Regions from separate parts of the Blautia sp. 210820-DFI.6.14 genome, predicted to be linked through region 2. Evidence: predicted binding sites of a transcription regulator. Region 2 holds the regulator's gene; the other holds the start of a gene.
The links. The regulator HrcA, encoded in region 2, represses chaperone genes, less so after heat shock. The targets are predictions, from matches to a motif close to TGTTAGCACTCNNNNNNNNNGAGTGCTAACA.
Positions count from the first base shown of each region.

Region 1: the regulator HrcA is predicted to act here: its motif matches at 5,559-5,589, upstream of htpG (molecular chaperone HtpG).

Region 1 is NZ_JAJCKS010000029.1:8,798-24,462, reverse strand. It holds gene pyrF (orotidine-5'-phosphate decarboxylase) at 1-393, opposite strand, end outside; gene LI112_RS15310 (cold-shock protein) at 669-869, shown strand; gene LI112_RS15305 (hypothetical protein) at 961-1,212, opposite strand; gene LI112_RS15300 (DegV family protein) at 1,286-2,125, opposite strand; gene LI112_RS15295 (DUF5721 family protein) at 2,279-2,782, shown strand; gene LI112_RS15290 (sporulation initiation factor Spo0A C-terminal domain-containing protein) at 2,718-3,143, opposite strand; gene htpG (molecular chaperone HtpG) at 3,419-5,482, opposite strand; gene LI112_RS15280 (hypothetical protein) at 5,617-8,667, opposite strand; gene LI112_RS15275 (hypothetical protein) at 8,914-9,171, opposite strand; gene LI112_RS15270 (HAD family hydrolase) at 9,171-9,977, opposite strand; gene LI112_RS15265 (HAD family hydrolase) at 9,970-10,635, opposite strand; gene LI112_RS15260 (nucleoside triphosphate pyrophosphatase) at 10,640-11,230, opposite strand; tRNA gene LI112_RS15255 (tRNA-Thr) at 11,401-11,473, opposite strand; gene LI112_RS15250 (glutamine--tRNA ligase/YqeY domain fusion protein) at 11,672-13,336, shown strand; gene LI112_RS15245 (hypothetical protein) at 13,460-13,789, opposite strand; gene sigH (RNA polymerase sporulation sigma factor SigH) at 13,920-14,513, opposite strand; gene rlmB (23S rRNA (guanosine(2251)-2'-O)-methyltransferase RlmB) at 14,527-15,270, opposite strand; gene LI112_RS15230 (Mini-ribonuclease 3) at 15,267-15,665, opposite strand, start outside.
Region 2 is NZ_JAJCKS010000011.1:20,872-36,536, forward strand. It holds gene LI112_RS09775 (hypothetical protein) at 1-37, shown strand, start outside; gene uvrB (excinuclease ABC subunit UvrB) at 129-2,129, shown strand; gene LI112_RS09785 (pyridoxal phosphate-dependent aminotransferase) at 2,250-3,407, shown strand; gene hrcA (heat-inducible transcriptional repressor HrcA) at 3,672-4,724, shown strand; gene grpE (nucleotide exchange factor GrpE) at 4,755-5,399, shown strand; gene dnaK (molecular chaperone DnaK) at 5,570-7,453, shown strand; gene dnaJ (molecular chaperone DnaJ) at 7,594-8,775, shown strand; gene prmA (50S ribosomal protein L11 methyltransferase) at 8,944-9,897, shown strand; gene LI112_RS09815 (16S rRNA (uracil(1498)-N(3))-methyltransferase) at 9,902-10,645, shown strand; gene LI112_RS09820 (cysteine desulfurase family protein) at 10,682-11,836, shown strand; gene thiI (tRNA uracil 4-sulfurtransferase ThiI) at 11,856-13,037, shown strand; gene LI112_RS09830 (HPr family phosphocarrier protein) at 13,144-13,380, opposite strand; gene mtaB (tRNA (N(6)-L-threonylcarbamoyladenosine(37)-C(2))-methylthiotransferase MtaB) at 13,551-14,873, shown strand; gene LI112_RS09840 (IreB family regulatory phosphoprotein) at 14,985-15,257, shown strand; gene ruvX (Holliday junction resolvase RuvX) at 15,261-15,665, shown strand, end outside.

The DNA.
Region 1 (15,665 bases), on a different contig from region 2:
ATATTTCTTGGATCCTACCTGAACATGTCCCAGATGTCCAACTGCATACGCTGCCGATGTGGATCCGATGTCTCCACGCTTGATATCACCAATGACTACAAGATCTTTTGATTTACAGTAATCAACGGTCTTTTTGTATGCCTGCAGTCCCGGAATGCCAAACTGCTCATACATTGCAATCTGTGGTTTTACTGCAGGAATCAGGTCATATGTTGCATCTACGATTCCTTTATTGAACTGCCAGATTGCTTCTGCTGCACCTTCCAGAGTCTCTCCAAATTCTGCAAAGGCATTTTCCTGGATATGTTTCGGTATGTAATTCAGCATCGGATCCAGACCTACAACGATCGGTGCATTAGTTTTGCGGATTTTTTCAATAAGCTTATTAATCATAACTGCTTCCTCCTGGAATTTATATTCTTCATATTTCTTCTATACATTATCACTAATATCATACACGAAACAAACGATTTAATAAAGTGTTTTTTACATATTCACCTTGACATTTTTAGAAGCGGGAGATATAATTCTACTCATAGACGAAGAGAACCTTAATATAAAATCACTAGTTTTTAGAGATTATATATTACCAACGATATAGTCTCTAAAATCTGGTGATTTTTTCGTCAGATGGACATTTAACTTTTTATTTTTATGGAGGTAACATCATGAACAAGGGAACTGTAAAATGGTTCAACGCAGAAAAAGGCTATGGCTTTATCACAGGAGAGGACGGCGCTGACGTATTCGTTCATTTTTCTGCAATCAATGGTGAAGGATTCAAATCACTGGATGAAGGACAGGCTGTAACTTATGATTTAACAGAAGGCGCTCGCGGAATGCAGGCTGCTAACGTTACAAAATTATAATTCTGATACTTCAAGGTTGTAATAACCTTTCAAACCATTCAATAAAAAACCCCGGTGAAAACCGGGGTTTTTTATTATCTCATTTTCATTTTTACTGTACATCAGACGAAAGATCCGAAACATAATTATCAATTGCAGAAGTATCCATTACTGTCTCTGTAACAACAGACTCCTGTTTTGTCTCGATCTTTGCATACGCGGAAAATCCAATCCATCCAACCATTGCCACACAGATTGCAATCCATGCAAGAATTTCCAGTTTGTCAATCAGTTTTTCTTTTCTGGATGCTTTTGAGCGGCCTGCTTTGCCTGCCTTATAGCTGTCTACTTTTTTCTGACTCATTCCAAGAATCTCCTTTATTGTATAAGCTTAAACTTTTGTTATTATATCACACTCTCACACAAAAGGGAAGGGCTTATACAGCTACAATCACACCGCCATCATTAGCGTACATACTGCTTACTCCCGCAGTATCCAAAATAACGATATGTTTTACAGGCATTCTCTCTTCCAGTGCATTCTTCAGAAGCACTGCTCTCTCCCTGCAGTTGCAGTGAGAAATTGCAAGGATTTTATTTTCACTGTCTTTTGTTTTGTCTACAATGTTCTGAGCCATTTTTACAAGAGCTTTGTTCATGCCTCTTGCCTGATCCAACTGACAGATTGCTCCTTCATCTGTAGAGCCCATGACAGGTTTGATTTTTAATGCGCTTGCCACAAGAGCTTTTACCTTACTGAGTCTTCCATTTTTGCGAAGCGTTTCCAGATTATCCAGAACAAAAAACGTGTGCTGGTCAGCAATGTATGCTTCTACTGTCTCAATTACTTTCTCAAATGAATACCCAGCTTCTTCACATTCCTGTATTTTCATCGCAATCAGGGACTGTCCGACAGATGCCGATTTCGAATTAAACACATAAATCTGCTTACCAGGATTTTCTTCCTGCAAAAGACTTTTTCCCAGAACAGCACTGTTATACGAGCCACTAAGTTCTGCTGAAAGCGTAACTGCATATACGTGATCCGCATCACAGTCAAACGCCCTCATATAGCGTTCCGGTGACGGACATGCCGATTTTGGGCATTCCGGGCAGTCAGCTACTTTTTTTAAAAAAGAAGCCTGGTCAAAATTTTCATCATCTATAATATTTTCACCACCAACGCTCAAAGTCAGTGCTACCGACTCAAAGCGAGGATCTTTTTTCCACTCATCCAATAATTCCCCACAACTATCTATGACAATTTTATAGCTCAATTATATCGTCCTCTTTTCCATAATATGTAGTATCGAATACCACATCTATATTACCATATAGCTACATATTTGAAAAGACTTTTTCGAAAAACTCTATTCTTTTTTTTGATTCTGTTTTATAATAGAAGCTACACTAAATTATGGGAGTTCAAAATGCTTGCACTTAAAATCAACGATGTCAAAAGCTTCATGAATCAGTTACTGATCGGAGATACCTTCGATTCTTTTTCTCTGGTAGAAGCATCCATTACTACTTTCAGCAACTTCACAATTGACGGAAAAATCCACAAAGATTTTTTTGACACGGATACCGTGCAAAATATGAATTTTAATGATTCAGATTACTGTCCCTGGAAAGAGCTGAAATCTTACTGTTTTTCAATCATACGCGGCAAATTACTGCCAATACAGTTTCGAATCGTTTTTCAGCTGTCTCCGGCTCAGTATTCACTATTATTTGCAGATTCTTCTTTCCAGATTTCTACTGATCAGATTCGCGGATTAAATTTAAACCTTCAATATAAAAACAACGAATTATTCTGTACGACCGGAATTTCTTCCGATACATTTCTTCTGGACAGACACCCTGAAATCACATGGGATTCTGCAGTTCCGAAATTTTTTCAAAAACATCGATTGGATTTTGACAGGCTGTAAGATTCTTTTTGGCTTCCTCAATTGCATTTTCTGCATCCAGTTCTGTCTGGATGAGATAATATGCCAGCATATCTACAAACTCACTGTTTGTAGGTCTGTAGCGAAGAGGATAACCTGCGATTCGATCCATCGTTTCTTTATTAGCTGTCCAACATACATTAATGACCGTCCGAATATCATGTTCAATATTAACTGGTGTTGATTTGAATTTTTTTGCCAGATATGGATAGATGTCCTTCGTGATCTTAATTGGATAATCCTGAAGTTCCATCGACATCATTACTGCTTCGGCAACATAATAATATCCTTTATATTTTGAGGTCATTCCCAGCTGTCGGATTAATCGATATACTTTTCTCATGTGCTCTCCCTCCGCCTTTTCCTGTTTTGTCATTATTATACGACAATTTTTTCTTATTTTTCTTTTCCATACCAAACTCGTGGTTCTTCGAAAAAAAACGACATTTTAAGAGTCACACTATTCATGTTATAACTACAAAATCATAGGTTCGCCATACAATTTCAGCATATAGAATTTATTGTTTTTTGTCAACAAAATATAAAAAAATCCCGATTTTTTTCCACATAAAAGAAAATATTCGGGATTCTTTTTATATTGTCTTTAAATTTTTGCTTTTATTTTGTAAGAAGCATCAGAATTTCATTGCTTCTCTGTACAAATTTGGTCATTTCATCTGGCGATAACTGTTTATGACTCAACATTGCAAGATCATATAACTGCTGGCAGATTACTGCTGCATGTTCAGACTCCTGATTTTCCGCAAGGTATTTTACCAGCGGATGACTCACATTCAGCACCAAAGTTTCCTGACCGCCAAACATTCCAGGATCCATTCCGTACATATTGTACATCTTCATCATATCCTGCATACGACGACTTTCCTCCGAAAGTGTCATCATTGCTGCAACAGATTCATTCTTCAGATTCTCTGCCTTAACTTCCAGTTTCTCCATATTCAAATTCTTACGGAATAATTCTGTCAGAGTTTTTGCAGTATTTTCATCTGCTGCACCTTCACCCTTCAGTTCTTCTGTCACATCTGCATCAATTCTCTTGAACTGAATTGTCTGATCTTTCTGTTCCAGGTGAGAGATAAAAGTTGTATCAATATTGTGAGAAAGAATAACTGCATTTTTTCCTGCTTCTCTGAACATATTGATGTACTGGCTCTGCTGTACCGGATCTGTCACATAGAAAATTGTGGTTTTCTCCGGTTCTTTGTTTTTAGCCTCATCTTTATTTTCAGAGTTCTCTTTTTTCTCTGTATCTTCTGCCTTCTCTGCTGCATCTTCTTTCTTATTCTGCTCTATACAGTCTTTCAATGTCAGATATTTGCCATCAATATCTTTAAAAAGAATATAGTCATGAAGTTTTTCTGCAAATTTGCTGTCCTTGATGCAGCCAAATTTAATAAATGGACTGATATCATCCCAGTATTTCTCGTATGATTCACGGTCTGTCTTGCACATTCCTGTCAGTTTATCCGCAACTTTCTTGGAGATATACTCTGAGATCTTCTGTACAAATCCGTCGTTCTGCAGTGCACTTCTGGATACATTCAGCGGCAGATCCGGACAATCGATCACGCCTTTGAGAAGCAGCAGGAATTCCGGAATAACTTCTTTAATATTATCTGCGATAAATACCTGGTTATTGTATAATTTAATCGTTCCTTCAATAGAATCATATTCTGTATTAATCTTCGGGAAATATAAAATACCTTTCAGGTTAAACGGATAATCCATGTTCAGGTGGATCCAGAACAATGGCTCTTTGTAATCCATAAATACCTTACGGTAGAATTCTTTATAATCCTCATCAGAGCACTCATTCGGATGTTTCATCCACAACGGATTCGGATCACTTAAAGATACCGGACGTTTGTTGATCTTTACACGCTCACGTGCAGGAGAAACCTCTACAACTTCCTTTTCACCCTTATCATTTTCTTTCTCTTCTGTCTTTGCATCTTCATGAATATGCTCAACAACAACATCGTCATCCCTCAGATCAGCTTCGTCGATTGTCTCATATTCCTGCTCTGCATTTGCATTAGACAGATAAATATTTACCGGCATGAAAGAACAATATTTCTCAATGACTTCACGCATACGATATTCATTACAAAACTCCAGGCTTTCATCATTCAGAAACAGCGTAATCTCTGTACCAACTGTTGTTCTGTCCCCATCCTGCATATCATATTCTGTACCACCATCGCATGTCCAGTGTACTGCTGTTGCACCTTCTTTAAAAGAAAGAGTATCAATATGCACTTCATCTGCTACCATAAATGCAGAATAGAATCCCAGACCGAAATGACCGATCATCTGGTCATCCGTTGTTTTATCTTTATACTTCTCCAGAAATTCTGTTGCACCGGAAAATGCGATCTGTGTAATATATTCCTCTACTTCATCAGCAGTCATACCAATACCATTATCGATAAATTTCAAAGTCTTTGCTTCAGAATCTACAACGACCTGCACTGCCGGTTTATAATCATCCGGGAAAGCATATTCTCCCATCACTTCAAGTTTCTTTAATTTTGTAATGGCATCGCAACCATTGGATACCAGTTCTCGAGCAAAAATATCATGGTCAGAATACAGCCATTTCTTTATGATAGGAAAAATGTTTTCACTGTTAATTGATAAATTTCCGTGCTTTTCAGCCATATTATCCACACTCCTTAGATTCTTTTTTTTCGTTTTTCTATATACTAATCCCCTTTTTTCCAAAAGTCAAGAAAAAAATTAGCACTCATTTTAAATGAGTGCTAACAAAACTTTTATCGTTTTTCATTTCTTTTTTATTTTTTGTTTTTCTTTTTGTAAAATACCACTCCGCCAATCGCACCTGCCGCAATGATCAGGATACATACAAATGGAAGGATTGGTGTATTATCACCTGTTTTTACGGAACTCTTTCTGTTCGCTGCAGGTGTAAGATTTGTTCCAGGAGCAGTCACTTTGGCTTTTGCGATGCTGAAAGATACCTGTCTGGTATCCATTGTTCCTGTTGCTTTCCAGCTGCTTCCATCATACTGCTGCTGTACAAAAGCAACTTTCAGCGTATAATCCCCACTCTGTGCCAGTCCAAAAGACGCAGTATATGGTGCGGCGTTCCAGACATTTGTATTAATGACTGTCCAGCTCTGCGGAACATAACGGGTGTCTCCTTTTTTCGGAGAATTATTATCCATTCCAGCACCAACTGCTGTAAAGGAAATCTTTGTCTGTGTAGTATAAACTCCATTTACATCAATGCCTGTAATCTTATTATTCTCTGCAGATGCAACTTTTGCACTGTATGCATTTACGCTGACTTCCACAGAAGTAGCAAGACTGATCTTATTATCATTATCCACTCCGGAAGGTAACGTCACGGTACCGGATACGGTAAATTTCTGAGCATCTGTACTGGACTGCTTATAAGAAGCTTCTTTCACATTCCATGAAACTGCTGCTTTCATACTTCCTTCTGTTGTTTCAATCACTACAGTAGATGGAAGTTTCAGCGAGGAAGCATCCTTCTTCGTTCCATTTGCAAGTCCGGTAACTGCTGCCGGCTGTTGGATCTTCGTAAGAACTGCATTTCCCTTCACAACCTGAAAATTCACTGTAACCGATTTATCCAAAGATGAAGAAATCTTAAGATTCTCTGAATAAGCGCCCACATCAAGTCCGGTCTTAGGCTGCACTGTATAAACAGCAGTTGATCCCGGTGCCAGTGTAAGCTGATTAACAGAAACCGTAAAATTTGTCAGTGCCGGCTGTTCCAGTGTTTCTGTCACATTTCCATTGTTCGTGACCATGAACTCCCGTGGTGCAATCTCACCATATCCCTGCTTTGCAGTTGTAAAATCGAGCATTGATTCAGATACATTCAGAGAAGGATCTGATGGATTTACTGTAACTGTCGCAGTGATCGGAATGCTCTTTCCATTTGTAGCATCTGTAATCGTAAATGTTTCTGTATAAGGAGTCGCATTCGCTGTAAGATTGATCTTTGGCTGAATTGTAAATATAGCCTTATCTCCGCTCTTAACAGTCTGTGCCTGCCAGGTAATATCAAAATACTGTCCCTGGGCTGCGCCTGTACTGCTGACTGCATCAGACAGAACAGCATCTGCATTTCCTTCATTTGTCAGTGTGATCGTCTGAGGCGCCGGAAGTTCTGTATATCCATCTACCAATGTTCCAAAGTCAGGACCATCTTTAGGATCGCGTGTAACATTGCTCACTGCCGGAGCAGGTATCGTAACATTCACAGGAACTATGATCTTATTATCGCTGTTATTCTTATCCGCGAACAAAATATTATCCGGATAAGGAGTATCTGTTACCAGATTTTCTGCCGGTGTAACTGTAAATGTCGCACTTTCACCAGCCGGAATCTCCTGTTCGGAAGGATCTATTGTCACTGCAGGCGCCGCACCTGTTGAAGAAGCAGCTACTTTCACTGCCTGTGCGGAATTATTTTTTACAGTGATCTGCTGGCTTTCTGTAGATTTAAATGTCAACCCGGACTCTGCAACAGTATCATCTACTGCCAGTGTAACTTCTGTTGTGGTACTTCCATTATTTCCGCCATCTGAAGTGTTCGCATCATTCGAAGGATCTGTTGTACTGTCCGCCGGAGTTTCATCACCTTTATTCTGATCATCTGCTGTCGGATCTGATGTATTTCCTGTATCTGTTTTCTGATCATCCTGTCCGTTGCCGTTCTGTGCATCATCCTTTGCTGCCTCGACTGTCATCTTTGCTTCAAACGAAACTTCTACACCTTCTTCACTGGTATATGTGATCGTATCATCATACTCTCCTGCTGCTATCCCGGCACGCGGTACGATCCACAGCTGCTGACTGCTATTCTGTTCCATTGGATCTGAAATATCCTGAACCATAAAATGTTCCGGACTGATATCTGTAAAATTCAACGTAGTATTGCCGGTATTCGTTACCGTTACATACTGTGCCTGTATACTGTCTTCCTGACCGGAAATCACAGTTCCAAAATCTACAACTTCAGAATTTCCATCTCCAATGACGATACTTGCATCTGCTGTTGGAGTTTCCGTTTTTCCCGTATCGTTGTTTTCCTGAGAGTCCGCAGTATCTGCTGCATCATTTGTCTGTCCATATGTGCCGTCTTCTGTTGCTTCCGGAATACCATCCACAGATTCAGAACCTGCACTTTCACTCTGCTGCTTCTCTTCATCTGTTGTAGCAGCGGGAATGCCTTCTATATTCTCAGTTCCTGCCTGTGTAGAATCCTCCTGATAGGTTGTGTCTGTATCCTCGGACACACCAGTCTGTGTTGTTTCTTCTGTATCAGCAGAAGCATCTGTATTCTGAGACTGTTCATTTTCTGTTTCTTGTGCAGCCTGCTGTTCAGCAGTATCTGCAGCGGCAGCCTTTTCTTCTGCTGCTTTTGCCTCCTGGCCAGCAGCAATCTGCGCATCTATTACTGTATCTGATACAACTTTCAGACTTCCGGTATAACCATTTTCTTCTTTGCCGGTGACCGTCAGGACAATTTTGGAACCAATATCATCCTGTGTTACTGTATAAGTCTTGTCTTTTCCGAGTTCTTTCAGTTCAGGCTTCTCCCCTGCTTTCTCTATTTCCTCATCCTCAACTGTTTTTCTCTCCCAGAGATAGGCAACATCATCCTCCGTCACTCCCTCTGGCTTTACTTCTTTAAATTCCGCACTCAATGTTCTGCCTTCTGCTGCAGTTCCCTGAATCTTCAATTTACCATCCAGTGCTGGAATTTCTGCTGCAAACACTGTTGCAGGAATCATCGACAATGCCAGAAGCACCGACATAATGACTGCAAGAATTCTCTCTTTCCGCATGATTCATCCTCCTTTTAGATTTGTTCTGTCCTGATTTATTTCTTATAGAATTCGACTTTAACTTTTCTTTAATTCTTTGTCGGTATCTATACCCCGTCTCCTGTAAAAAATTATAACACAGGTTTTTTATCGAATGTAATTTGTATTTTACAGAACTGTTACATTACCACATTGTTCCTCTACACAAAAATATCCCCGGTCATATTACTTATCGACCAGGGATATACGTCTTTTTTATGAATTTTCTTATCCTTCCACGATCAGATAGCCACCGGATGGAAGTGTAAAAACTTCACATGCTTCTTCCAGTTCCTCATCAGACATTCCACTGACATCTGCTCCTGCTTCATCCAGATACTTTCTGACTTCTTTGATATTTTTTACTTCAACAGCCATGCAGTCTTCCAGAAATTCCTCCGCTTCTTCCACAGTCTCAGCTACCGGTTCATCATAAAGTCTGCCTTGTTCTTTCAAAAAAACCTCAATACTCTCTTCTGTATACATTATTTCAATACCTCCTCAATGTTTCCTTTCGCCGTAATCAGCTTTTTTAGTATTGTCTCAACTCTCTCCGTTTCATATGCCGCTGCCTGTTTTACTCCATCTTTGGCATGTGCCATTGCGAAACTGTACGGAACAGATTTCAGCATGGCAATATCATTGTATTCATCGCCAAACACGATACATTCTTCCGGTCTGATTCCCAGAATCTCCTGATATTTTTCAACGCCTTTTGCCTTATTGGTATCAAAAGGAATAAAATCCACCCATGCTGTTCCGGAAGTCACAACTGTACATTTGTCCCCAAAGCGTTCATTCCAGTAATGAATCGTATCGTCCTGCAGTCCGCCTCTTTCATATACTGCCAGTTTCATACACGGTTCCGTGATTTCTTCAAAGCTATTGATTTCTTTGCAGACATTTCCAACGACATTGATCATCAGATCTCTGAAATGTTCTGTTTTCGGTCTGATATAGTAAAAATCTTTCGTGGAACAGGTAAATTCTGATCCTTCTTTGTCATAAATACTTTCTGCGATTTCACGGACCAGCTCCTGTTCAAAACTGTCCTGATAAAGAACTTTTTCATTATACACAGCAAGAGCGCCATTTTCGCTGATAAACGCCATATCATCCACTACTGGCCGGAACATTTTTTTCATATTTGCATACTGACGTCCACTTGCAGCCACAAACAGTATTCCCATTTTTTTTAACTGTCTGATCAGTGGGAAAATTTCTTCCGGAAGGCTCTGCGCCCCCTTAAAAAGTAAAGTTCCGTCCAGATCACTTGCAACAAGTTTAATCATTTTTCCATTCCTCGCATATATATAATAAATCCTGTGGTTTCTCAGCTACTTTTTCCGCACCATTACTCTCCAGTTCCTCACGGTCACGAAATCCCCAGAGTACTCCTACCGTATGCATTTTTGCAGCAGTTCCTGTTTCCATATCTGTTTTGGTGTCACCTACATACATACACTCTGATGGAGATACGCCAAATTCTGACGCCGCTTTCAAAGGACCATCCGGAGCTGGTTTTCTTCGTATTGAATCACTCTGTCCGATCACAAAGTCAAAATACCCATCAAACATCTTCTCTATTACTTTCACAGCTGCCACATGTGGTTTGTTCGAGCAGACTGCCAGCTTCATTCCACGTTTTTTCAGCTCCTTCAGCATTTCTTTAATGCCTTCATATGGTACAACTTTGTATAATGGATCTTCATCAAATTTTTTTCTGTAAATCCTGCGAACTTCTTCATAATGTGTCAGTTCCGGATCACCGGCATCTTTCAGACAGCGGCGAATGAGCATATCCGCCCCTTCCCCACTGTAATATTTAAAGTTTTCCACCGGCTGTGGTTTGAGATTCATACTCTTTAAAATCTCATTTGCCACATAAGCCATTGACTCCAGTGTATTTGCCAAAGTACCATCCAGATCAAAAATACAAGCCTTTATCATTTGTTTATCCCCTTAATTCAATCCCATGTTTCTTCATTTCATAAAAAAGTCTGCCAACCGGCAATCCCACTACGTTCGTATACTCTCCCCGGATTTCTTTCACATAAATGCCAAATCCGCCCTGAATACCATAGCTTCCGGCTTTGTCCATTGGTTCACCACTCGCAATATAAGTTCTGATTTCCTCATCGGAGACCGGGTAGAAAGAAACATCTGTACTCTCAGAAAATGAGATATTCTCCCATTTTCCATTTTTCTTTATCAAAACTGTTACCCCTGTATATACCTGATGTATATTTCCCTGAAGCATTTTAAGTGTCTTAAATGCATCGGACTCATCGACCGGTTTTCCGAGGATTTCATTATTATAAGAAACAATTGTGTCTGCTCCGATCACAACCGTCCCCTCTTCCATATCAAAATTCAGTGCAACTGCAGTTGCTTTCTGTTCCGACAACTCTCGAACGATTTCTTCTGGTTTATCCGAAGTAATCTTTTCCTCTCCGTCAGCTGCGCATACCTGAAAAATAACACCGGCTGCCGCCAGAAGCTCTCTGCGTCTTGGTGAAGCAGAAGCAAGTATGATTTTTCTCATATAATATCCCTTTTCTACTGTTTTCTGTTTGTGTAAATCAAAGCATTTACTTCTGTAACAGTATACCCTGTCACCTAACATCGTGCAACCGTGAAAATGTAAAAAAAGTCGGCACCAATTCCCATATCTGCAAGGAATATATGCCAACTTTCATTTTTGCAAAAAAATAAAGCTGCTGACGGGAATCGAACCCGTGACCTCCGCCTTACCAAGGCGACGCTCTACCGACTGAGCCACAGCAGCATTTCCATAAGCGGACATTTCTGTCGCTCACAGTTGATAATATTAACAGAAAAAGCATACCCTGTCAACAGGCAATTTGTTTTTTTTGCCTTTGTGTTTTTTTACATTTATTTCTCGATATTTTTCTCTTGAAATCTTTTAAATCCGGCGTTTTTATGATATGATTAACCTTTAAAGAAACATTCAGGAGGGAAAGAGATGGAAAACGAAACCGTTTCTAAAAATTTTATTGAAAACATCATTGATAAAGACCTTGCAGAGGGTGTTTATGATACCGTACACACCCGCTTCCCACCGGAGCCTAATGGATACCTCCATATCGGACATGCCAAATCCATTCTTTTGAATTACGGACTTGCCCAGGAATACAACGGCAAGTTTAATATGCGTTTTGATGATACAAACCCTACAAAAGAAAAAAGTGAATTTGTAGAATCTATTAAAGCTGATATCAAATGGCTTGGTGCTGACTGGGAGGACAGACTTTTCTTTGCTTCTGATTACTTTGGACAGATGTATGAAGCAGCCATCAAACTGATCAAAAAAGGAAAAGCTTATGTCTGTGACCTGACTGCCGATGAGATCCGCCAGTACCGTGGAACTCTGACAGAACCTGGAAAAGAGAGCCCGTACCGTAACCGTTCTGTTGAAGAAAATCTCCAGCTTTTTGAAGAAATGAAAGAAGGCAAATATGCCGATGGAGAAAAAGTTCTTCGTGCCAAGATCGATATGGCATCTCCTAACATGAACATGCGTGATCCGGTCATCTACCGTGTTGCTCATATGACCCACCACAGAACCGGCGACACCTGGTGCATTTATCCAATGTATGACTTTGCTCATCCGATCGAGGATGCTATCGAGGGAATCTCACACTCCATCTGTACACTGGAATTCGAAGACCATCGTCCGCTTTATGACTGGGTCGTTCGTGAGCTGGAATACCCACATCCGCCGAAACAGATTGAATTTGCGAAACTGTATCTGACCAACGTCGTAACAGGTAAACGTTATATTAAGAAACTGGTTGAAGACGGAATCGTAGACGGATGGGATGATCCACGTCTTGTTTCCATCGCAGCTCTTCGCAGAAGAGGCTTTACACCGGAATCCATCAAAATGTTCGTAGATCTCTGCGGTGTCTCCAAAGCAAACAGCTCCGTAGACTATGCAATGCTTGAGTACTGTATCCGTGAAGACCTGAAATTAAAACGCCCTCGTATGATGGCAGTTATGGATCCAATCAAGCTCGTGATCGACAACTATCCGGAAGGACAGGTTGAATATCTCGATGCTCCGAATAACATGGAAAACGAAGCACTTGGAACCCGTAAGATTCCATTCAGCGGTGAATTATATATTGAACGCGATGACTTCATGATCGATCCACCACGTAAATATAAGAGACTTTTCGTTGGTACAGAAGTACGTCTGATGAATGCTTATTTTGTAACCTGTACAGGATATGAAGCAGATGATGACGGTACAGTACGAGTTGTACATTGTACTTATGATCCGGCAACAAAAGGCGGAAACGCTCCGGACGGACGTAAAGTAAAAGGAACGATTCACTGGGTAGAAGCTACAAATGCCAAAGAAGCAACTGTACGTCTTTACGAAAACATTGTAGACGAAGAAAAAGGTGTATACAACAAAGAAGATGGTTCTCTGAACGTAAATCCAAACTCTCTTACAACTGTCACTGCTTATGTTGAGCCGGCTCTTATGGAAGCAAAAGTCTATGACAGTTTCCAGTTTGTAAGAAACGGATTCTACTGTGCAGATATTCATGATTCTAAAGAAGGTGCTCCGGTATTTAACCGTATCGTATCTCTGAAGAGTTCTTTCAGACTTCCTAAATAAACACAACTATTTCAAGAGAGGCAGACCATAAAGGTCTGTCTCTCTTTTTAACATAAAAAACTGCCGTCCTACAAATGCAGTGCATTCATAAAACAGCAGTTCTACTTATCCATGAAGGATTATTTATTCCTCTTCTGTATCTTCGTCTTCTTTTTCTTCTTGGATCACTTCTTCAACAGCCTCTTCTGCATCTGCTGTTTCAGCAGTTTCTTCTACTGCTTTCTCTACAGCTTCTTCTGCTTCATCCCAGGATGCAAAATCTTCGCTTGTTTCTTTCTTTTCTTCTTTCTCAGCAGTTTCTTCTTCGCCTGCCTCATCTTCGAAATCATCATCGAAGTCATCAAAATCATCTAACGGATCTTTCTTCAGTACAAGTGCTGCGATAGCTCCTGCCGCAGCGGCAGCTACCGCTCCAACTGCTACATATCCCCAATATTTATTGATCTTTGCCATATTATGCTTCTCCTTTCATACTTTCATATCCAAGAGAACTCTCTTTGATATTCCAATGTGATATTGTTATAATATTACTACTTTTATCCAAAAAAGGAAAGGGAAAAGTGTTTCTGTGCATAACAGAACATCACTTTTGTACAGGTGCAGAAAAATTGCGTATTTTTCCACGGATACGCTGCAGCGCATTATCAATTGATTTCGGTGTTTTTCCCATAATCTCTGCAATCTTCACATACCCGTATCCCCGGAGATAATAATCCAGGACTTTATTCTCCATCGGACTTAAAACTTTCGTGATCTCGCGTTCCAGAGTTCTTGTACTTTCCTGATCAATAATAAGTGCTTCCGGATCTTCTGACCAGGATCCCTCGAGATGATCAGACTCATTCTCATCACTCAATGAAACATACGAATTCAGCGGCTGATGCTTTTGTCTGTTGGAATTTTGAACTGCACTGTAAAGCTGCCGGTCAATACACAGACTCGCAAACGTACGAAAAGAAGTTTCTTTATCTGCCTGATAATTCTGAATTGCCTTAAAAAGACCGATCATGCCCTCCTGAATCAGGTCATCTGTCTCTCCCCCGATCAGGAACATGGCTCTTGCCTTTTTGCGGACAAATTCTTTATATTTTTCCATCAGGTAATCCGAGATTTCTGTCTCTCCTTCTCGCAGCCTGACAATCAGTTCCTCATCACTGTACTGGTCATAACGGCCCATATAAGTTTCCCCTTTATTTACCTGCTTTTGCCAGTCGCTGTCTTACAATCTCATATGCAAGGACCCCTGCTGCCACAGAAGCATTCAGAGAATCTATATCACCTTTCATTGGTATGGATGCAGTAAAATCACATGCTTCTCTTACCAGACGGCTGACACCTTCTCCTTCATTTCCGATCACAAGTCCCATTGGTCCTGTCAGATCAAGGTCATACATAGTCTCACCACCCATATCCGCACAAACAAACCAGATGCCTTTTTCTTTAAGTTCTTCAATTGTTCTTACAATATTTGTCACCTTGGCAACTGGTGTATAATTGATCGCACCGGCGGAAGTCTTTGCTACTGTAGAAGTCAGTCCCACTGCACGTCTTTTTGGAATGATCACTCCATGCGCTCCTGCAAGATTTGCGGTACGGATAATTGCTCCAAGATTATGCGGATCTTCCACATTATCCAGGATAATAAGGAACGGTGCCTCACCTTTTTCCTCTGCTCTTGCAAGAATTTCATCCACGGTACTATAATCATAAGCAGCAACCTGCGCAATCACGCCCTGATGTGCATGCGTCTCACTGAGCTGATCAAGTCTCTCTTTGCTTACATAGTTAATAATGGTGTCTGTCTTTCGTGCCTCTCTCGCGATCGTTCTTACCGGACCATCCTGACAGCCATCCAGAATAAAAAGCTTGTCTACGCATTTGCCAGAACGGAAAGCTTCCAGCACCGCATTACGTCCTTCTATCTGTTCACTCATAATATGTCCTCTCCGATTCCCATACGGACCAAAGTGAGCATCCGTGTGTAATCCTCTTTCAAATATAAATATCCCATCAGAGCCTCAAATCCTGTTGCTCTGCGATAATCTGCCATCGTCGCATGTTTCGCCATTGTCGGAGAATGTGCATTACGCCCTCTCCGATAAACACTCAGTTCTTCCGGTGTCAGTTCCTCTTCAATGACTTCCATGATCGCAGACTGTGCTCCAGCCTTTACGAGACTGCTCGCTTTTTTGTGAAGACGGTTTACCGGACAATTTCCCTTCTTAACAAGTATTGTCCGAATAATAAGTTCATAAACTCCATCTCCGATATATGCCAGTGTCAGCGGAGAATAACTCCGCAGATCCTGGTCTTCCAAATGAAACAGTTC
Region 2 (15,665 bases):
TGGATATGATGAACCAATAATTTATAAGCGTGTATAATCAAATAGCGGTATATTGATATGACTTTCAGTTTGTTTGGCTCATAGCAATTTAGACGAACTTTTTTGATATAAAACCAGGAGGTGTTTTTGTGCAGAATTCACAACAAATCTTCAAGCTTCATTCCGAATACAAACCAACCGGTGACCAGCCCCAGGCAATCGAAAAACTGGTCAAAGGCTTTAAAGAAGGCAACCAGTTCGAGACTTTGCTGGGTGTCACAGGTTCCGGTAAGACCTTCACCATGGCGAACGTCATCGCCCAGTTAAACAAGCCAACTTTGGTACTTGCGCACAATAAAACACTGGCAGCACAGCTCTACGGTGAGATGAAGGAATTCTTCCCTGAGAACGCAGTGGAATACTTTGTTTCCTATTATGATTATTACCAGCCGGAGGCATACGTTCCATCTACGGATACTTATATAGCAAAAGATGCTTCCACGAACGATGAAATCGATAAACTCCGTCTTTCTGCAACAGCGGCTCTCTGTGAACGGAAAGATGTTATTGTGGTTTCCTCTGTATCCTGTATCTATGGTCTGGGTGCACCGGAAGAATTCTTTGATATGATGATCTCACTTCGTCCGGGAATGGAGAAAGACAGGGATGAGGTAATCAAAGAACTGATCGATATTCAGTATAACCGTAATGAAATGGATTTCCATCGTGGTACGTTCCGGGTACGTGGAGATGTGCTGGAAATCTTCCCGGCCAACTATTCTGACCGGGCAATTCGTGTGGAATTCTTTGGAGATGAGATTGATCGAATTACAGAAGTAGATGTGTTGACCGGTGAGATTCACAATGAACTGAAACATGCGGCGATTTTTCCGGCATCTCATTACGTTGTTCCACAGAGCCAAATCCAGAAGGCTGCAGACGCAATCCTTGAAGAAATGAAAGAACAGGTTTCTTATTTTAAAAGTGAAGATAAGTTGATCGAAGCACAGCGAATTGCCGAGAGAACCAATTTTGATGTAGAAATGATGAAAGAGACGGGATTCTGCTCTGGAATTGAGAACTACTCCAGACATCTGACAGGACTTGCTCCGGGGCAGCCGCCATATACTCTGATGGACTACTTTAAAGATGACTTCCTTCTTATTATAGATGAGTCTCATAAGACTGTATCACAGGTTGGAGGAATGTATGCAGGTGACCAGAGCCGTAAGCAGACACTGGTAGATTATGGCTTCCGCCTGCCGTCAGCGAAGGATAACCGGCCATTGAGCTTTGCGGAATTTGAAAATAAACTCGATCAGGTTATGTTTGTTTCGGCGACACCAGGACAGTATGAAGCAGAACATGAACTTCTTCGTGCAGAACAGATTATTCGTCCGACTGGGCTTCTGGATCCGAAAGTAGAAGTTCGTCCGGTGGAAGGACAGATTGATGATCTGATCAGTGAAGTAAATAAAGAAGTCGATAAAGGTCACAAGATTTTGATCACAACTTTGACAAAACGAATGGCAGAAGATCTGACCGATTACATGAAAGATGTCGGCATCCGTGTTCGTTATCTGCATTCGGATATTGATACTTTGGAACGTGCAGAAATCATTCGTGACATGCGTCTGGATGTCTTTGATGTGCTGGTTGGTATCAATCTTTTGCGAGAAGGATTGGATATTCCGGAGATTACATTGGTTGCAATTCTTGATGCGGATAAAGAAGGATTCCTGCGTTCAGAAGTTTCTCTGATCCAGACGATTGGACGTGCGGCCCGTAACAGTGAGGGGCATGTTATCATGTATGCAGATGTCATGACAGATTCCATGCGAAAAGCCATTCAGGAGACAGAGCGAAGAAGAACGATTCAGGAGGCTTACAATAAAGAACATGGAATCACGCCGACTACGATCAAGAAAGCAGTTCGTGATCTGATCACGGTTTCCAAGGCAGTCGCCGAGACGGAAGACAAGCTTAAGAAAGATCCGGAGTCCATGACAAGAAAAGAACTGACGAAGCTGATAGGTCAGGTGGAGAAACAGATGCGTGCAGCAGCAGCAGATCTCAACTTTGAGCAGGCGGCAGAGTTGCGTGACAAGATGATCGAATTGAAGAAAAGCCTCGATGAAATGGATGAATAGAAAAAGTTTATAAGCTCAAAGAGAAATTCCCCCTGTCTGTAAAAAGTTTTACTTTACTCTTGTACAGTAATGGAGAGAGTGCTAAAATGGAACAAGCACTAAACGAAAGAGGTAATCGATATGCAGTTTTCCAAAAGATTAGACAGATTTGGAGAAGAAATCTTTGCAGCCCTGAATAACAGACGTATGGAACTGGAAGCACAGGGCATGAAAATTTATAATATGAGTGTGGGAACTCCGGATTTTAAGACACCGGAACACATTAAGAAGGCACTTGCTGCTGCGGCAATGGATGACAATAACTGGAAGTACAGTCTTCGTGATCTGCCAGAACTTCTGGAAGCAGTATGTACTTATTATAAGAAACGTTTTGATGTGAATCTGACACCGGATATGGTTATGACTGTTTACGGCAGTCAGGAAGGTATGGGACATCTTGGAATGGCACTTTGCGATGAGGGAGATGTTGTTCTTCTTCCAGATCCATGTTATCCGGTATTTGCAGCAGGCAGTCTGATGGCAGGCGCAGTGCCATACTATTATCCGCTGGTGGCAGAACACGACTTTCTTCCATATGTAAAGGATATTCCGGAAGAAGTTGCAAAGAAAGCAAAATACATGGTAGTTTCTCTGCCCTCCAATCCGGTAGGAAGCATTGCAACACCGGGATTATATGAAGAAATCATTGCCTTTGCGAAGAAATATGATATTTTGATCATTCATGACAACGCATACAGTGATATCATCTTTGACGGAGCACATGGCGGAAGTTTCCTTGCAACAGAAGGAGCGAAAGAAATCGGCGTGGAATTTTTCAGCCTTTCGAAATCCTTCAATGTGACAGGAGCAAGAATCAGTTTTCTGGTTGGGCGTCCAGATGTGATCGCGGCACTTCGCAAGCTGAGAAGCCAGATCGATTTTGGAATGTTTCTGCCAATTCAGAAGGCAGCGATCGCAGCATTGAATGGCCCATTGGAAAGTGTGCAGGAGCAGTGCAGAATGTATCAGGAAAGAAGAGATGCACTCTGTAATGGCCTTCGTGAAATCGGATGGGACCTTCCGAATGGTAAGGGAACGATGTTCGTATGGGCAAGAATCCCGGGAGGACGTACAGACAGTATGGCATTTTGCATGGAACTGATGGAAAAAGCCGGTGTTATTGTGACTCCTGGTGCAAGTTTTGGACCGCATGGTGAAGGATATGTACGTTTCGCTCTCGTCCTGCCACCGGAAAAAATCCGCGAAGTTGTAGAAGCTATCCGTAAAAGCGGAATCTGAGAAAGTAAACGAAGCATATTAAAAAATGCATTCATAATAAATTAAGAACAGAAATTCACATAATCACAGTACTTTTGACACAAAGTAACAGAGTGGAAAGGTAGATTTTCCCGATTTGTGTCCGTACTGTGATTTTTTTCGATTTTTTTAAAAAATATAAATTAGATGTTGACAAACAATTACGACAGTGCTATCTTAACAATATAGATGTTAGCACTCTTCATTAATGAGTGCTAACAGACTAATAGGAAAGGAGCTGAGAACATGGATGAACAATTGACGGATCGTAAGAAAAGAATTCTGAAAGCGATCATCAAGACATACATGGAAACGGGCGAACCGGTAGGATCCAGGACAATATCCAAGGATGCAGACCTGAATGTCAGCTCAGCAACGATCCGAAATGAAATGTCTGACCTGACAGACATGGGCTACATCGTTCAGCCACATACATCGGCAGGAAGAATCCCTTCTGATAAAGGCTATCGGCTTTATGTGGATGAATTGATGAGAGAAAAGGAAGATGAAATTGCAGAAATCCGTAATCTGATGATTGAGAAGACCGATAAAATGGAAAAAGTGCTTAAGAATGTAGCACGTGTCCTGGCTTCCAATACCAATTACGCGACGATGGTTTCAGTTCCTCAGTACAGCGGCAATAAATTGAAATTTATTCAGCTGTCCCGTGTCAATGAGTTGCAGTTAGTAGCTGTGGTTGTCTGCGAAGGAAATGTCATCCGTAATCAAATCATTGATCTGGATGAAGAAATGGATGATGAGACACTTCTGAAGCTGAACCTTCTTCTTAATACCAATCTGAATGGCCTGCCGATACAGGACATTAATCTGGGCATGATTGCCAGACTGAAAGAACAGGCAGGAATCCACAGTGGACTGGTAGCAAGAGTGTTGGATGCAGTTGCAGCAACCATTCATGTCGATGAAGACGATCTGGAAATCTATACGTCTGGTGCAACGAACTTCTTTAAATATCCGGAACTGTCGGATAAGACCAAAGCCACTGAGCTGATTTCTACTTTTGAAGAAAAACAGCAGTTGGTTGATTTGGTCAAGGAGCGGATGGCAGATGACAATACCGGTGTTCAGGTGTATATCGGAGATGAACTTCCGATTTCTACCATGAAAGATTGCAGTGTTGTTACTGCAACTTATGAACTGGGAGAGGGCATGCATGGAACAATCGGTATCGTAGGACCGAAACGAATGGATTATGAAAATGTAGTAAATAGTCTGAAGACTCTCAAGGTCGAACTCGATGAGGTATTCAAAAAAAATAAAAGTAATCAAGACAGTTAGCTGTCAGACTGGAAAGGCGGTAGAAAGAACGTGTCAGAAACAAATAAAAAAGAAGCTGGCGTACAGGAAGAAACAGAGAAAGACCTTCCGGAAACAGAACCTGTTACAGAACCAGTAGAAGAATCGCCGGAGGCAACCGCAGGAACGGAAACCACAGAGGAAACCGAGAGTGCAGCTGAAGACGATAAGGAATCTGATAAAGAAACCAAAGGAAAAAATTCTTTCTTTGGCAAAAAGAAAAAAGACAATAAGCTGGAACAGCAGATTGAAGATCTGACTGACAGGCTGAAGCGTAACATGGCTGAGTTTGATAACTTCCGTAAACGTACGGAAAAAGAAAAATCCAGCATGTATGTGATCGGAGCAAAGGATATCATCGAGAAGATCCTTCCGGTTGTAGATAACTTTGAAAGAGGCCTTGCACAGGCTCCGGAAGATGATCCATTTGCAGAGGGAATGCAGAAGATCTACAAACAGTTTACCACTACAATGGAAGGCATGGGAGTAGAACCGATCGAAGCTGTTGGAAAAGAATTTAATCCGGATTTCCACAATGCAGTGATGCATGTGGAGGATGAATCTGTTGGAGAAAATATTGTTGTGGAGGAGCTTCAGAAAGGATACACCTACAAGGGATTTGTAGTCCGCCACAGCATGGTAAAAGTTGCAAACTGATCGTGCTCAAGGAAAAAGGAAGCGGCTGCGAAGCAGACATTTACTTTTTCTGGCACGATCCTGACAGAATCATAAGTGCATAGCACGAAAGATGCGTAGAGCATCTTGATTCTGGAAGGACAAACTAGAATATATAATAATCTTAGAATATATACAGGAGGAATATTATCATGGGAAAAATCATTGGTATTGACTTAGGTACAACAAACAGTTGTGTAGCTGTAATGGAAGGTGGACAGCCAACCGTTATCGCAAATACAGAAGGAGCAAGAACTACACCGTCTGTAGTTGCTTTCACAAAAACAGGAGAACGTCTGGTAGGTGAGCCTGCAAAACGTCAGGCAGTAACAAATGCAGAGAGAACAATCTCTTCCATCAAGAGAGAGATGGGTACCGATTATCGTGTAACAATCGATGACAAGAAATACTCTCCGCAGGAAATTTCCGCGATGATCCTTCAGAAACTGAAAAAAGATGCAGAAGGATATCTTGGAGAAAGCGTAACAGAAGCTGTTATCACAGTTCCGGCTTACTTCAATGATGCTCAGCGTCAGGCAACAAAGGATGCCGGTAAGATTGCAGGTCTTGATGTAAAACGTATCATCAACGAGCCTACAGCAGCAGCTCTTGCATATGGACTTGACAACGAAAAAGAACAGAAAATCATGGTTTACGACTTAGGTGGTGGTACATTCGATGTATCTGTTATCGAGATCGGTGATGGTGTTATCGAAGTTCTTTCCACAGCTGGTAACAACCGTCTTGGCGGTGATGACTTTGACCAGAAAGTTACAGACTGGATGATCGAAGAATTCAAGAAAGCAGAAGGCGTAGACTTAAGCGCAGATAAGATGGCTCTTCAGAGACTGAAAGAAGCAGCTGAAAAAGCTAAAAAAGAACTTTCTTCTGCAACAACAACAAACATCAACCTTCCGTTCATTACTGCAACAGCAGAAGGACCGAAGCATTTTGATATGAACCTTACAAGAGCTAAATTTGATGAACTGACACATGATCTGGTAGAAAAGACAGCAGAACCGGTTCGCCGTGCACTGTCAGATGCAGGTATCACAGCTTCTGAGCTTGGCCAGGTACTTTTGGTAGGTGGATCTACACGTATCCCGGCAGTACAGGACAAAGTAAAACAGCTCACAGGTAAAGAACCAAGCAAATCTCTGAACCCGGATGAATGTGTTGCACTTGGTGCTTCCGTACAGGGTGGAAAACTTGCTGGTGATGCAGGTGCCGGTGACATTCTTCTTCTGGATGTTACTCCACTGTCACTGTCTATCGAGACAATGGGTGGTATCGCAACTCGTCTGATCGAGAGAAATACTACAATCCCGACAAAGAAGAGCCAGATCTTTTCTACAGCAGCAGACAACCAGACAGCAGTAGATATCAACGTTGTACAGGGTGAGCGTCAGTTCGCGAAGGACAACAAATCCCTTGGCCAGTTCCGTCTGGATGGAATCCCGCCAGCACGTCGTGGTGTTCCGCAGATCGAAGTTACATTTGATATCGATGCCAACGGTATCGTAAATGTTTCTGCCAAAGACCTTGGAACAGGTAAAGAACAGCACATCACAATCACAGCTGGTTCCAATATGTCTGATTCTGAAATCGACAAAGCAGTTAAAGAAGCTGCTGAGTTCGAAGCTCAGGATAAGAAACGTAAAGAGGGAATCGACACAAGAAACAATGCAGACTCTATGGTATTCCAGGTTGAGAATGCACTGAAAGAAGCTGGCGATAAGATTGATGCAAACGATAAAGCTGCAGTTGAAACAGATCTGAATGCACTGAAAGATCTCCTTGCTCAGACAGCAAATGCAGAAATGACAGATGCACAGATCGCTGATATCAAAGCTGCTCAGGAAAAGATGATGGAAAGTGCTCAGAAACTTTTCGCAAAAATGTATGAGCAGACACAGCAGGCAGGCGGTCAGGCTGGACCGAATCCGGGAGCTGGTGCTGGTGCAGGTGCTGCACAGGGCGGCAACGAAGCTGGATACGGTGATGATGTCGTAGACGCTGATTACAAGGAAGTATAATAAAGTAAAAAATAAGATGTAAAACCTTAGATGCCATTCATGCTTGCATGAGTGGCATTGGGGGATTATAATAATATTTTGTGTGGCATATAGCTGCATAAGAACAATAACGCAAATCTAACATATAGGAAAGAGAAAAGATGGCTGATAAAAGAGATTACTATGAGGTCCTGGGTGTCAGCAAGACTGCCAGTGATTCAGAATTAAAAAGCGCATATCGAAAATTAGCCAAGAAGTATCATCCAGATGTTAATCCGGGAGACAAAGAAGCAGAAGCTAAGTTCAAAGAAGCAACAGAGGCATACAGTGTCTTAAGTGATGCAGAAAAGAGACGCCAGTACGATCAGTTTGGTCATGCAGCGTTTGAACAGGGCGGCGGTGGTGCCGGCGGCTTTGGTGGATTTGATTTCAACGGTGCAGACATGGGAGATATCTTCGGGGATATTTTCGGAGATCTGTTTGGCGGCGGTGGAAGACGTCGTGCCAATAATGGACCGATGAAGGGTGCAAATTTACGCGCCCGTGTGAATATTACATTTGAAGAGGCAGTGTTTGGATGTGACAAGGAACTGGAGATCGTTCTGAAGGATGAATGTACGACCTGTCATGGAACTGGTGCAAAGCCGGGAACACAGCCGACTACCTGTCCGAAATGTAACGGAGAAGGTCAGATCGTCTATACACAGCAGTCTATGTTTGGCATGGTTCGAAATGTACAGACTTGTCCGGAATGTAATGGAACCGGTAAGATTATCAAAGAAAAATGTACTTCCTGCCGTGGAACAGGATATACTTCTTCCAGAAAGAAGATTCAGGTTTCTATTCCGGCCGGTATTGACAATGGACAGAGTATCCGTATCCGTGATAAAGGAGAACCTGGAACCAATGGTGGTCCGAGAGGTGATTTGCTCGTAGAAGTGAATGTAGCCCGTCATCCAATCTTCCAGAGACAGGATATGAATATCTTCTCCACAGCCCCGCTTACTTATGCGCAGGCAGCGCTGGGTGGAGAAATCCATATCAATACAGTTGATGGCGATGTGGCATACGAAGTGAAGCCGGGAACACAGACAGATACACGTATCCGTCTGAAGGGCAAAGGTGTACCGTCCCTGAGAAATAAGAATATTCGCGGTGATCACTATGTGACTTTGGTGGTACAGGTACCGACCAAGCTGAATGAAGAGGCAAAAGAAGCTCTTCGTAAGTTTGATGAGGCATGTGGAAATAGACCGGCCACTGAGCCAAAAGACGGATCTGAGAAATCAGAAAAGAAGAAAAAGAGTTTCATGGACAAAATCAAAGAGACTTTTGAGGATTAATTCTATAAAATAGAAGAAACTTTTCGGGAAAAGAGGGAAAACCCCTCTTTTCTTTTTTTGGGTTATCATGTATATTAGATAGCAGGGTTAAAAATACAGAAGCTGTTCGTGCTTGCACGATAAGGCAATTGCAATTGTTGTATAAGTTAAGACAGGAGATTATAATATATGAAATGGAATCGTTTTACGATTAAAACCAAAACAGATGCCGAAGACATGATTATCTGTACATTGGCAGAAATAGGTGTCGAAGGTGCAGAGATTCAGGATCACCAGCCTTTGACAGAGGAAGATAAGGCACAGATGTTTGTAGATATCATGCCGGAAGGTCCAGAAGATGATGGAGTTGCATATTTGAATTTTTATCTGGAGGAAGATGCGGATAAGGATGTGATTTTACGTGACGTCAGAAATGCCCTGGAAGAATTGCGTACATTTATGGATATTGGTGAGGGTACGATTGAAGAGTCTCAGACAGAGGATAAGGACTGGATCAACAACTGGAAAGAATTTTTCCATCAGTTCTATGTGGATGATATCCTGATCGTTCCGTCATGGGAAGAAATCAAAGAAGAAGATAAGGACAAGATGATTCTTCATATTGATCCGGGTACTGCATTTGGAACAGGAATGCATGAAACTACACAGCTTGTGATCCGTCAGTTAAAAAAATATGTTAAACCAGGTATCGAACTTCTTGATGTAGGAACAGGAAGTGGTATCCTCGGAATCACAGCGTTGAAGCTTGGTGCAGGTCACGTTGTAGGAACAGACCTTGATCCATGCGCGGTTCCGGCAGTTCAGGATAACAAAGAAGCAAACCAGATCGTGGATGATACTTTTGATATGATGATCGGAAATATCATTGATGACAAAGAGGTACAGGATCAGGTTGGCTATGAGAAATACGATATTGTTGCAGCTAATATTCTGGCAGATGTACTGGTGCCTCTGACACCAGTGATCGTTCACCAGATGAAGAAGGGTGCATATTACATTACATCAGGTATACTTGATGTCAAAGAGGAAGTAGTCAAAGAAGCAGTACAGAAAGCCGGACTTACCTTGGTAGAAGTTACCAGACAGGGTGAGTGGGTATGCGTAACTGCAAGAAAGGACTGATCTCATGCAGAGATTTTTTGTAGAGCCACATCAGATCGATGAAGCGGCACATCAGATTCATATTATTGGAACGGATGTCAACCATATTTCCAATGTTCTTCGTATGAAACAGGGAGAGGAAGTCTGGATCAGTGATGGTGGACAAAAAGAATACCGCTGTGCGATAGAGGCATTCAGTGCAGATGAAGTGCTTCTTCACATTATTTATGCACAGGAACCAGATTATGAACTGCCGAGCAGAATCTACCTCTTTCAGGGACTGCCAAAAGCAGATAAGATGGAATTGATCATACAGAAGGCAGTTGAGCTTGGTGCGTATGAAATCATTCCAGTAGAGACGAAACGCTGTGTTGTGAAGCTGGATGGCAAAAAGGCTGCGAAGAAAGTAGAGCGTTGGCAGCAGATTGCAGAGAGTGCGGCAAAACAGTCCAAGCGTATGCTGATTCCAAATGTGCACCAGGTACTTTCTTTTAAAGAAGCACTAAAGTATGCGGAATCTATGGATATTCGTCTGATTCCGTATGAGCTTGCCAAAGGCATGCAGGAAACAAAAGAAATCCTTGCAGCAATTGAACAGGGACAGTCTATTGGGATTTTTATCGGCCCAGAAGGCGGTTTTGAGGAAAAAGAAGTAGAAGCTGCAATCAGCGAAGGGGCAAAACCAATCACACTGGGTAAACGTATTCTTCGCACAGAAACAGCAGGGCTTGCAATTTTGTCAGTTCTGATGTTTCAGCTTGAAAATTAGTAAAACAGGAAACGATTAAGATAAAAGAGGCAGTATATGGAAGTATATTTTGACAATTCTGCAACGACCAGATGCTATGATTCTGTAAAGGATATCGTGGTAAAAACGATGACAGAGGATTTTGGAAATCCGTCTGCCATGCATCTCAAGGGTGTAGAAGCAGAGAAGTATGTAAAAGAAGCGACAAAGACCATTGCAGGAATTCTGAAAGTGCAGGAAAAAGAAATTCTGTTTACCTCAGGTGGTACAGAATCAGACAACCTTGCGCTGATCGGTGGTGCACTTGCAAATAAGCGTAACGGAAACCACATCATTATCACATCCGTAGAGCATGCTGCAGTCAGCCAGCCGGCATTATATCTGCAGGAACAGGGATTTGAAATCACATATCTTCCGGTAGATGCGCAGGGCAGGGTAAAAATGAGTGCGCTGGAAGCTGTTTTAAGACCAGATACGATCATGGTATCTACCATGCTTGTAAATAATGAAGTCGGAGCTGTGATGCCAGTCGAAGAGATTGCGAAGATGGTACATGAGAAGAGTCCAAAGGCACTGTATCATGTCGATGCAATTCAGGGATTTGGTAAATACCACATTTATCCGAAACGTATGGGAATCGATCTTCTTGCAGTCAGCGGACACAAGATTCACGGTCCGAAGGGTGTCGGTTTTCTGTATATCAACGAAAAAGTGAAGATCATTCCACAGATTCTTGGTGGCGGACAGCAGAGTGGCATGCGTTCCGGAACAGACAATGTACCGGGAATCGCCGGGCTTGGTGTGGCAGCAGGACAGATTTACCGAAATCTGGATGAGAATGTGGAACACATGTATCAGTTAAAGGAGCATATTGCGAAAGGCCTTTCTGAAATCGAAGATATCCGTATCAACGGAATGCCACTTCGTGAAGGTGCACCGCAGATCTTGAGTATCAGTGTTATGGGAGTACGGAGTGAGGTATTGCTGCATTCTCTCGAGGACAAGGGTATATACATTTCGGCAGGAAGTGCATGCTCCAGTCATAAGAGAAAACCAAGCGCTACATTAAGTGCTATGGGAATGTCAAAAGACCAGATTGAAAGTACAGTACGACTGAGCTTCTGTGAAGAAAATACGATCGAGGAAGCGGATTATTTCCTGGATACCATGAAGACTCTGGTTCCGATGCTCAGACGTTATTCAAGAAAATAAACAGGAGGAAATACCAGATATGATATTTCATGCATTTTTGATAAAATATGCAGAAATCGCCATTAAAGGAAAAAACAGATATCTGTTTGAAGATGCACTTGTCAAACAGATGAAACTGGCTCTGGAGCCGGTAGAAGGCGAATTTACAGTAACTAAGGAGCAGGGGCGTGTATATGTTTTCTGCCCGGAAAAATATGATTTTGATGAAGCAGTAGAGGCACTGCAGCGTGTATTTGGAATTGTGGGAATCAGTCCGGTTGTGATCTATGAAGACCAGGGATTTGATCAGATGGCAAAAGATGTTGTTTCCTATATGGAAGCAAGATATCCTGGATACAATGGTTCTTTCAAGGTTTACACACGAAGAGCCAAGAAATCTTATCCGATCACATCGATGGAAGTAAGTGCGGCAATCGGAGAAAAGATTTTGGATGCTTTCCCAGATGCATCCGTAGATGTGCATAATCCGGAAATGACACTTTCAGTAGAGATTCGAGATAAGATTTATGTATATTCAGAGACACTTCCGGGACCAGGTGGTATGCCGATTGGAACAAATGGTAAGGCAATGCTTCTTCTTTCCGGTGGAATTGATAGTCCGGTTGCTGGTTATATGATCGCCAAACGTGGAGTCAAGATAGAGGCTGTTTATTTCCATGCTCCGCCGTATACAAGCGAACGTGCAAAACAGAAAGTCGTAGATCTTGCAAAACTTGTGGCACGTTACAGTGGTCCGATCCGTCTTCATGTAGTTAACTTTACAGATATTCAACTGTATATCTATGATCAGTGCCCGCATGAAGAACTGACGATCATCATGCGCCGCTATATGATGCGTATTGCAGAGCATTTTGCACGCAAGGATAAATGCCTTGGCCTGATTACGGGGGAGAGTATTGGACAGGTGGCCAGCCAGACTTTACAGAGTCTTGCAGCAACAGATGAAGTATGTGGACTTCCGGTATATCGTCCGGTTATCGGATTTGATAAAGAAGAAATCGTACAGATTTCCAGAAAGATCAATACATTTGAGACTTCCATCCAGCCATTTGAAGACTGCTGTACTATTTTTGTGGCAAAACATCCGGTTACAAAACCAAATCTGAAAGTGATTCACAGATCTGAAGAAAAATTAAACGAAAAGATCGATCAGCTGATGGAAGAGGCACTGGCAAGTACAGAAGTAATTGAGATTCAGTAAACAGAAACGAAATAGGCAGAAATAAAAACAGCTTCTCATGCGTTTAGCAAAGAAGCTGTTTTATAACTGTATCATATTTGGTATTTCAAAAGAAAATCGGTGCAGATCACTCAATTACATATGGCTGAACGATTGCCATGATCGAATCAAGAGTGCTTCCTTCTGCATGAATATTCAGGTTGATCGGTTTGGATAAATCCAGGCTGAAGATACCCATGATGGATTTTGCATCGATTACATATCTTCCGGATACTAAATCAAAGTCACAGTCAAATTTACTGATCTCGTTTACAAATGCTTTCACTTTATCGATAGAATTCAGCGAGATTTTTAATGTTTTCATTTTGAGAACCTCCCTATTTAGTGTTATTATGCCATTTATCTTACCCGTACCCCCTCGAAAAGTCAAGGGAAAAAGAGATGAAATTTTGGTTAATCTTTTGCCTGTATGTACAAAAAAACAATTAAAATAAGAAACAAAATGAAACTATCAGAAAATATAAGAGGTAAAATATGAAAAAAAAGGTTGCCCTTCATAATCTGGGCTGTAAAGTAAATGCATACGAAGTAGAAGCGATGCAGCAGCTTCTGGAAAATGCAGGATATGAAACTGTTCCTTTTGAAGAAGGTGCAGATGTTTATGTGATCAATACCTGTACGGTCACCAACATTGCAGACCGTAAATCCAGACAGATGCTTCATAAAGCAAAAAAAATGAATCCGGATGCGATCGTGGTGGCTACAGGTTGTTATGCACAGGCTGACACAGAGAAACTGAAAGAAGATACTGCTGTGGATCTGATCCTTGGAAACAATCAGAAAACACAGATTGTGGAAGCTTTGGAAGAATATGAAAAAGAGCATGCAAAACAGGTGCAGGTGATTGAAATTAACCATACAAAAGAGTATGAAGAACTTTCCATATCATCTACCGCAGAACATGTCCGCGCATACATTAAAGTACAGGATGGCTGTAACCAGTTCTGTACTTACTGTATCATTCCGTTTGCGAGAGGACGTGTCCGCAGCAGAAAAATCGAAGAAGTGCTGAGTGAAGTGGAAACACTTGCTGCAAAAGGTTACAAGGAAGTTGTACTTACCGGAATCCATTTAAGTTCCTATGGAGTGGATTTCCCGAAAGAAGAAAGAGAAAGTCTTCTTTCACTGATTCAGGCAGTAAGCAGAGTGGAAGGAATCAGCAGGATTCGTCTTGGCTCATTGGAGCCAAGAATTATCACAGAAGAATTTCTGGAAGGTATTGTGAAAACAGGAAAAGTGTGTCCGCATTTTCATTTATCCCTGCAGAGCGGATGCAATAAAACTTTGAAAAATATGAATCGCCGTTACAGTGCACAGGAGTATGCGGAAAAATGTGAACTGATCCGCAAGTTTTATCCGGCACCTGCACTTACAACAGATGTGATTGTGGGATTTCCACAGGAAACAGAAGAGGATTTTGAAGAATCTTATGAATTCGTAAAGAAGATTCATTTTTATGAGACGCATATTTTTAAATATTCCAGAAGACATGGAACAAAAGCGGCATCCATGGATGGTCAGCTGACTGAAGCGGCAAAGGCGCAGCGCAGCGACCGGATGCTTGAACTGCATGAGATTCGTGCCAGAGAATATGAAGAGGCGATGATCGGAAAAAAAATGGAACTTCTCCTGGAGGAAGAGATTGAGATTGATGGCAGACCATGGTATGTTGGCCACAGCAGAGAATATGTGCGTGCAGTCGTCAGCAAAACGGATGCACATAGGGTAAATGACCTTGTTACAGTAAAAGCAGTTGCTTTTGTCAGAGATCACATTTTGGAAACAAAAGAAGTGTAAGCTTATATATTATTTGATCTATGAGAAAAAAATGTTCTGAAAATGTGTTCTTGTATTTTATATGGAATTATATTAAAATAAAAGGGAAATCTTATTAAGGACGTGAGTAAAATGGCAGAAAACAATTTAGGAAATACACAGTATTTCAGAACAAAACCGGATGCAGATCTTGAAGTAAAAGAGGTTCTGGACCTGGTCTACAATGCAATGGATGAAAAAGGATATAATCCGGTGAACCAGATCGTCGGCTATATTATGTCCGGAGATCCTACCTATATTACCAGTCATAAGGGTGCGAGAAGCATGATCATGAAAGTTGAGAGAGATGAGCTGGTAGAAGAACTTCTTAATGAATACATTAAGAATAAATCCTGGGAACGATAAGTGATGCGGATCCTGGGATTAGATTATGGTTCAAAGACCGTAGGTGTGGCAGTCAGTGACCCGTTGGGAGTGACTGCTCAGAGATTAGAGACAATCTGGCGAAAACAGGAAAATAAACTTCGCCGGACGCTTGCCCAAGTAGAAGAACTCGTGAAAGAGTACGAAATAGAAAAGATCGTTCTTGGATATCCTAAGAATATGAACAATACTGTCGGTGAGCGTGCAGAGAAAGCTCTGGAATTCGGGGAGATGCTTAAGAAGCGTACAGGCCTTGAAGTGATCATGTGGGACGAACGGCTGACAACAGTTTCGGCGGATCGGACCCTGATGGAGGCTGGTGTGCGCAGAGAAAATCGTAAAGAGTATCTCGACGGAATTGCAGCAGTATTTATTTTACAGGGATATCTG